2 regions of the Actinoplanes sp. NPDC049316 genome follow, and region 1 is predicted to be linked to the other one. Evidence: riboswitches for the same ligand, from Rfam matches in the RefSeq annotation. Region 1 holds a riboswitch; the other holds the start of a gene.
What was found. A riboswitch is a leader RNA that binds a small molecule or an ion and turns the genes downstream of it on or off. The one in region 1 is predicted to bind FMN.
Positions count from the first base shown of each region.

Region 2: linked by a shared signal. The riboswitch ahead of ribD (bifunctional diaminohydroxyphosphoribosylaminopyrimidine deaminase/5-amino-6-(5-phosphoribosylamino)uracil reductase RibD) and the one ahead of AB0K03_RS18280 (nicotinamide mononucleotide transporter family protein) in region 1 are both predicted to bind FMN.

Region 1 covers NZ_JBFAQM010000010.1:190,046-193,439, reverse strand. The annotation lists gene AB0K03_RS18285 (hypothetical protein) at 1-685, opposite strand, end outside; gene AB0K03_RS18280 (nicotinamide mononucleotide transporter family protein) at 839-1,555, opposite strand; FMN riboswitch at 1,628-1,758, opposite strand; gene AB0K03_RS18275 (serine/threonine-protein kinase) at 2,000-3,394, shown strand, end outside.
Region 2 covers NZ_JBFAQM010000020.1:69,335-72,728, forward strand. The annotation lists gene AB0K03_RS26845 (bifunctional 3,4-dihydroxy-2-butanone-4-phosphate synthase/GTP cyclohydrolase II) at 1-66, opposite strand, end outside; gene AB0K03_RS26850 (riboflavin synthase) at 56-658, opposite strand; gene ribD (bifunctional diaminohydroxyphosphoribosylaminopyrimidine deaminase/5-amino-6-(5-phosphoribosylamino)uracil reductase RibD) at 668-1,753, opposite strand; FMN riboswitch at 1,922-2,102, opposite strand; gene AB0K03_RS26860 (response regulator) at 2,164-3,186, opposite strand; gene rpe (ribulose-phosphate 3-epimerase) at 3,183-3,394, opposite strand, start outside.

The DNA.
Region 1 (3,394 bases):
CCTCGAGGAAGCGGGTGACGAACACCGGCCTGCTGCCGCCGCGGGCCGTGACCTCCACCTGCAGCGGCAGCCCGGTGCCCGGATCCGCCCACAGGTCCACGTGCGCCACGGTCGTGTCCACGGCCGCCGGCACGATCCGCAGCCCGGCCGCGGCGATCCCGGCGACCCGCCGCGCGGGCAGCGGCGTGAACCGGTCCCCGGCGGCCAGGCCGAGCAGCCGGGTCCCGAGCGCGGGCGGCGTGACGTCGGCGCCGCGGGGCAGCCGCACCGGCTGGGCGCCGACGATCCGGGTCAGCTGGTTCTGCCCGTAGTCCCAGGCGTACTGCGCCTCGGGGGTCTGGTAGAGGTCCCGTTCCGCGGCCTCGTCGATCACGTCCACCCGCCAGCGGTCCGGGGCGGCGTACCAGGTGCGCAGCTCGGTGGTGCCGGTGACCAGCGACGTCACCTGCTCGAGGTCCGGCAGGGCGGGCAGGGGGAGCAGGCCGCTGCTGAGCGCGTACCCCTCATGGGCCTGCCGCCCGGAGGCGGCGATCCGCTCGCGCAGCGTCGCGAGATCGACGGCGGCGGCCCGGACCGGTCTCAGCCCGGCCAGCGCGGGGATGCTGCACAGCACGGCGACGGCGGCCAGCACGACGGCCCACCGCAGGCGAGCCTGCGCGGCGACGACGGTTCGGAGCACGCCCATGGTCCCGCCAACGTACCCGGCGGACCGCCCGCCCTGCCCCTACGCGGGAAGGCGCTGCGCCCAGTGCACCTGCCCGTCGGGGCCCACGCCGATCAGCACCAGCATCACATCGTCGAGGGCGTGACCGCCGCCCCTACCGCACGCCCGCCGGCCTCACGCGACCGTTTCCATGGTGGGCGAGTCGACGCGTTGCGGCTGCTCCTTGCGGGAGATGCGCAGCCAGACCACGAAGCCCCAGACCACGAAGCCCGCGTACACCGCGTACAGGATCGCGGAGGGGTAGTAGCGGAAGTGCAGGAGCTCCGGGACGCCCACCAGGTCCACCGCGAGCCAGCAGAGCCAGAAGTCGACCCAGCCGCGGGCCATCGCGTACGTGGCCAGGATCGAGCCGACGAAGATCCAGGAGTCCGCGAGGTAGTACCACCAAGGGACCGGGAAGCCCGCCCCGACCGCGCGGAAGACGTAGAAGCACAGGACCACCGCGGCGAGCGCGAGCGGGATGAAGACGGCGCGCTGCGCCCCGGTCGCCCAGCGGGGTGTCACCGCCGCGCCGCCCGCGGTGTGCCTGTTCTGCCGCCAGCGCCACCAGCCGTAGACGCTCGTGGCGATGAAGAAGACCTGGCGGGACGCCTGGCCGTAGAGCGGGGTGCCCTGGTCGTTGCCGAGCGCCTGGCCGAGGAAGACGGTGAACAGCAGCACGTTGCCGACGATGCCGACGGGCCACGCCCAGGCGCTGCGGCGCAGGCCGAACAGCGCCGAGCCCAGGCCGAACGCGTTGCCGACGATCTCGCGCCAGTAGATCGCCTGCGTGTCCGTGACCTGCCATTTGGCGTCGTAGAACGCGGTGAGCAGGGTGTCGAGCCAGTGCATCGGGGCCCACCTCCACAGGTCAGCGAAGGTGCACGCCGGGGGGGCGACCGCGCACGCGGGTGGTCCGGGCGTCCGCGTGCTGCCTCCCATCCGGACTTTCACCGTCGGTCCCGGAATTCCACCGGGTCAACCGGCCGCCGGCTGCGGTCGGGTCGCGGACTGTCACCGCCGGTTCGGACTTTCACCGACCCCGGAGCACGCTGAACGTTTGCTGCTGATTCGGATCGTAGTCCTGCTCGCCGCGGGAGCCGGGACAAGCGACGAACGCCACATCGGCGGCCCGGGATCATCCCTGCCCAACGAGGCGGCGGACCGCCGGTGACGGGCCGGGCGGGATGCTCGCGCTTCATGACAGATCGGGCGTACGCCCATTGCCGGGCACCCGCATCGACGGCCACCATCGTCCGCGCCCCGACGAGGAGACGTGGAAGGACACCACCCGGTTTGAACGGCGACGTCGCGACGATGGATCTCAGCGGACGGTGCGTGGGCAGCTCGTACGTGCTCATCTGCCCCGTGGGGCAGGGCGCCACCGGCGTCGTGTGGCGCGGGCTGGAGAGCACCTCCGGCGACCAGGTGGCGGTGAAGCTGCTGCACGAGGGCCTGCTGCGCCAGCCCAAGCTGGTCACGCGGTTCGTGCAGGAACGCTCGATCCTGAAGATGCTGCGGCACGAGCGGATCGTGGGCGTCCGGGACCTGTTCAGCGTGGGGGAGTCCCTCGGGCTGGCGATGGACTTCGTCGGCGGCGGAAGCCTGCGGCAGCGGCTCCGCTCCGCCGGCACGCTGGAACCCGCCGAGGCGGCCCGGCTGCTCGCGCAGGTGTGCGCCGCGCTCGGGCAGGCGCACGCGCTGGGTGTCGTGCACCGCGACGTCAAACCGGACAACATCCTGCTGCACGGCGACGAGGAGCGGCCGGACGTCAAGCTGACCGACTTCGGCATCGCGCGGATCCTGGACACACCCGGGGTGACGACCCCGCACGCGGTCATCGGGACGCCGTACTACATGGCCCCCGAGGTGATCAGCGGCCGCGATGCCACCCCGGCCGCGGACGTGTACGCGCTCGGTGTCGTCCTGCACGAGCTGGTGACCGGGCGGACCCCGTACACGGGTGAGCCGTTCGCCGTGCTGCGCGGGCACCTGGACGAGGCGCCGCAGCGCCCGGACGGGATGCCGGATCCGGTGTGGACGGTCGTCTCGGCCTGCCTGGACAAGGACCCGGCGCGGCGCCCGGCCGCCGATGAGCTGGAGCGGACGCTCGGCGGCCTCTGCGGCGACCTGCGTGGGGTGCCCGCGATGACCGCCCCGCCCGCGGAGGCGCCGCCGGAGCCGAAATCGCAGGTACGCGCGGTTCCTGCCGCTCCCGCGCGGCAGCAGCGGCCGAAGCGGCGGCCGCCGAACCGGCCGGGCAGCTGGGCGTGGGGACGCCGGGCGGCGCTCGTGGCGCTGGTCGGCGGTGCGCTGACCGCGTCCGGCGTCACCGGCTTCCGGGCCTGGCTGCAGGACCGTGACACGGCCGCCACGGCGGCGGTGCTGCCCGGGCTGCCGGTCACCGGCGCCGGCAGCGCGCCTCGCGCGCCGCGGTCCAGGGCGGCGCTCGGGGTGCCGGGCGCGGCCACCCCCGGCGAAGCGGCCGCGGCCGCACCGTCGCCGGCACCGTCTCAGCAGGAGTCCGGCGACCCGGCGGCGCGGGTGTCGGCGGCCGTACGGCTGCCGGGCGGCGCGGCCGGCGCCGAGGCCGAGGTGCGGTTCGGCCCGTACGAGTGCGGTGCGGCGTTCACCTGGGACATCGGGCATCCCGTCCTCGCCCAGCCCTGCCAGGCGCTGGGCGGCAAGGTG
Region 2 (3,394 bases), on a different contig from region 1:
GTCGACCACGATCACGGGACGGCCGGCGGCGATGTCGGCCACGGCCCGGCGCACATCAGCGAGCATTGCGGTCTCCCAGCATCTTCTCGACGTACTTGGCAATGACGTCGACCTCGAGGTTCACCGGGTCGCCGGGTGCCTTGGAGCCCAGCACGGTGAGTTTGAGCGTGGTCGGGATCAGCCCGACCGCGAACGAGTCGGCGGTGACCTCCATGACGGTCAGCGAGACGCCGTCGACGGTGATCGAACCCTTCTCCACGACGTAGCGCGACAGCTCGGAAGGCAGCGAGAAGCGCAGCACCTCCCACTGCTCGGCGGGCTCGCGGGAGAGGATCGTGGCGACCCCGTCGACGTGGCCCTGCACGAGGTGCCCGCCGAGCCGCGAGCCGACGGTCGCCGCGCGCTCCAGGTTGACCGGGCTGCCCTCGCGCAGCGCGCCGAGCGAGGAGCGCTTGAGGGTCTCGCCCATGACGTCGGCCGTGAAGACGCCGTCCGTGGCCTCGATGACCGTGAGACAGACCCCGTTGACCGAGATGGAGTCCCCATGCCGGGCGTCCGACGTGACCAGTGGTCCGCGTACGGCGATGAGCGCCGAGTCGTCCCCCGCGTCGGTGAGGCGCACGACCTCACCCAGTTCCTCGACGATGCCGGTGAACATATGGCTGCCTCAATCCGTTTGTGGGTGGTGGGCGGGGTGGTCGGATGGCTTGGGCCGAAGTGATGCTACGAAGCGCAGGTCGGGGCCGATCTGCGTGATCTCGATCAGGTCCAGGTCGATCGCCTCGGCGATCGTGGTGACGCCCGCGTCGACCAGGGCCGCGCGTCCGGCGCCGAGCAGCTTGGGCGCGACGTAGCCGACGACCCGGTCGACCAGGCCCGCGGCGAGGAACGCGCCCGCCAGCGTCGGGCCGCCCTCGAGCAGGACCGCGCGGACGCCGCGGGTGAACAGCTCGCGCAGCAGGGCGGACAGGTCGACGTGGCCGTCGGGTCCGGCGCCGACCGCGGCCGCCGTCGCGATCCAGGTCTCCGCGGCGGCGTCGCGCACGCGCGCTTTGCCGGGGGTACGCCCGGAGGAGTCGACCACCACCCGCAGCGGCTGCTTGATCGCGAGGCTGCCGTCGCGCAGATCGCGGACGGTGAGCTGGGGATCGTCGGCGAGCACCGTGCCGACCCCCGCGACGATGGCGTCGACGGTGCTGCGCAGCCGGTGCACGTCGCGGCGGGCCGGCTCCGAGGTGATCCACATGCTGGTGCCATCGGCCGCCGCTGAGCGCCCGTCGAGGGTGGCCGCGTACTTCCACGTCACGTACGGGCGGCCCCGGCGCACGGCGGTCAGCCAGGCCACGTTGCCGGCCTCGGCCTCCGGCCGGCGTACCCCCGTCTCGATCTGCACCCCGGCGGCTCGCAGCGTCGCCGCTCCCCCGGCCGCGACCGGCGTCGGGTCGTCGACCGCGATGACCACCCGGGTGATGCCGGCGGCGATCAGGGCCTGGGCGCACGGCCCGGTGCGCCCGGTGTGGTTGCAGGGCTCCAGCGTGACCACCGCCGTTCCGCCGCGGGCGCGGTCGCCGGCCTGGGCCAGCGCCACGATCTCGGCGTGCGGGCCGCCCGCGTACGCGTGGAAGCCCTCACCGACCACCTCGCCGTCGGCGCTGAGCAGCAGGCAGCCGACGACCGGGTTGGGGCTGGTGGTGCCGAGGCCCCGGGCGGCAAGCGCGATCGCGCGGCGCATCGCCTCGTCCTCGGTGACCATCTCTCAGCCCTTCCCTGACGCGGTACGGTCACGCGCCGGAAGGTGAGGGAAATAAGCCGGGAACCGGACATCAGGGTACGCTTCGCGCGCCCCGGGCGAGGGTACGGCGCCGGCTCGCCCGGCACTGCGCCCGGACGGGCCGACCCGCGGACACCTCGGTCCTGTTCCGCGCGCTGTCTCCCATCCGGACTGTCTGACCGATCGGCGTGTGCCGGTCGATCAACCGTCGGCCCCGGAGTCTCACCAGGTCCACCGGCCGCCGAGGTTCGACGTCCGGGTCGCGGGCTTACCTTCCCGTGGGGGAAGGATCACCGCCGGTTCGGAATTTCACCGAGTCCCGCCAGCGCGTGGTGGGTCACCGGCCAGTCTTCCACGTCCTGCGCGATCTGCCACCTGCCGGGCGACCCACGTCACAGGGTCGGTTCGTCGTCCAGGTCCGAGTCGCTGCGCCGGCGGTCGATGGCCACGTACGAGCCCGGCTGGCTCTTGGCCACCTTCTTCATCTCGGACGCGACTGCCACGACGGCGCGGTGGTCGTCGTACAACCGGCCGCCCGCGATGGACTGCGCGACGCCGATCGAGAGCGTGACCAGCGCGGCGCGCTGCTTGCCGCCGCGGCGGTCCGGCACCTCGATGTAGCCGCGCTGCGCGTCCTCGGGGTCGTACAGCTGGTCGGCGGAGGCCTCGAAGTCGGTGACCATGTGCTTGGTCAGCGGCAGCACCTGGTCGGGGTGGCAGATGAACACGAAGTCGTCGCCGCCGATGTGGCCCAGGAACACCGGCGGGCGCCCGGCGGCGGCCGCGGCGCGGTGCAGGCTGCGGGCCAGCACGGTGATGAACTCGTCGCCGCGGTCGAAGCCGTACACGTCGTTGACCGGCTTGAACCGGTCGATGTCGACGTAGCCGACCGAGAAGTCGCCGCTCGCCTTCATCCGGTCCGCGATCTCGCGGGTGACGCGGGCGTTGCCGGGCAGGCCGGTCAGCGGCGACACCTCGCGGAACTCCTTGTTGCGCCGCAGCGTCGAGGAGACCCGGGCGATCAGCTCCGCGGTGTCGAACGGCTTCACGAGGTAGTCGTCGACGCCCGCGGTCAGGCCGACGACCTTGTCCACGGTCATGCCCTTGGCGGTCAGCATGATCACCGGGAGCGCGGAGGTGAGCGGCTCGGCACGCAGCCGGCGGGTCAGCTCCACGCCGTCCATCTGCGGCATCATCCAGTCCACCACCGCCAGGTCGGGGCGACGGGTCTCCATCAGCTCCAGCGCCTCCTGGCCGTTGCAGGCCCGGACCACGTCGAAGCCGTGCACCTCGAGGTTGAACGCGACGAACCCGGCGATGTCGGCGTCGTCGTCCACGACCATGATGAGGTCGCGCTTCTCCTCGGGCTCGCTGCCCGGCCCGTCGCCGGCGCGCCGGACGACACCGGTGCTCATGAGTGCGCCAGGGAACGCTCGGCGAGGGCCCGCAGCTTGCGGACCGCCTCGGCGGGGTCGTCGGCGCCGTACACGGCGGTGCCCGCCACGAACGCGTCGGCGCCGGCCGCGGCGGCCTGCTCGATCGTATCGGCCGCGATGCCGCCGTCCACCTCCAGGCGCACCTGCAGGTCCTTGGCGGTGATCCGGCGCCGCACGTCGCGGACCT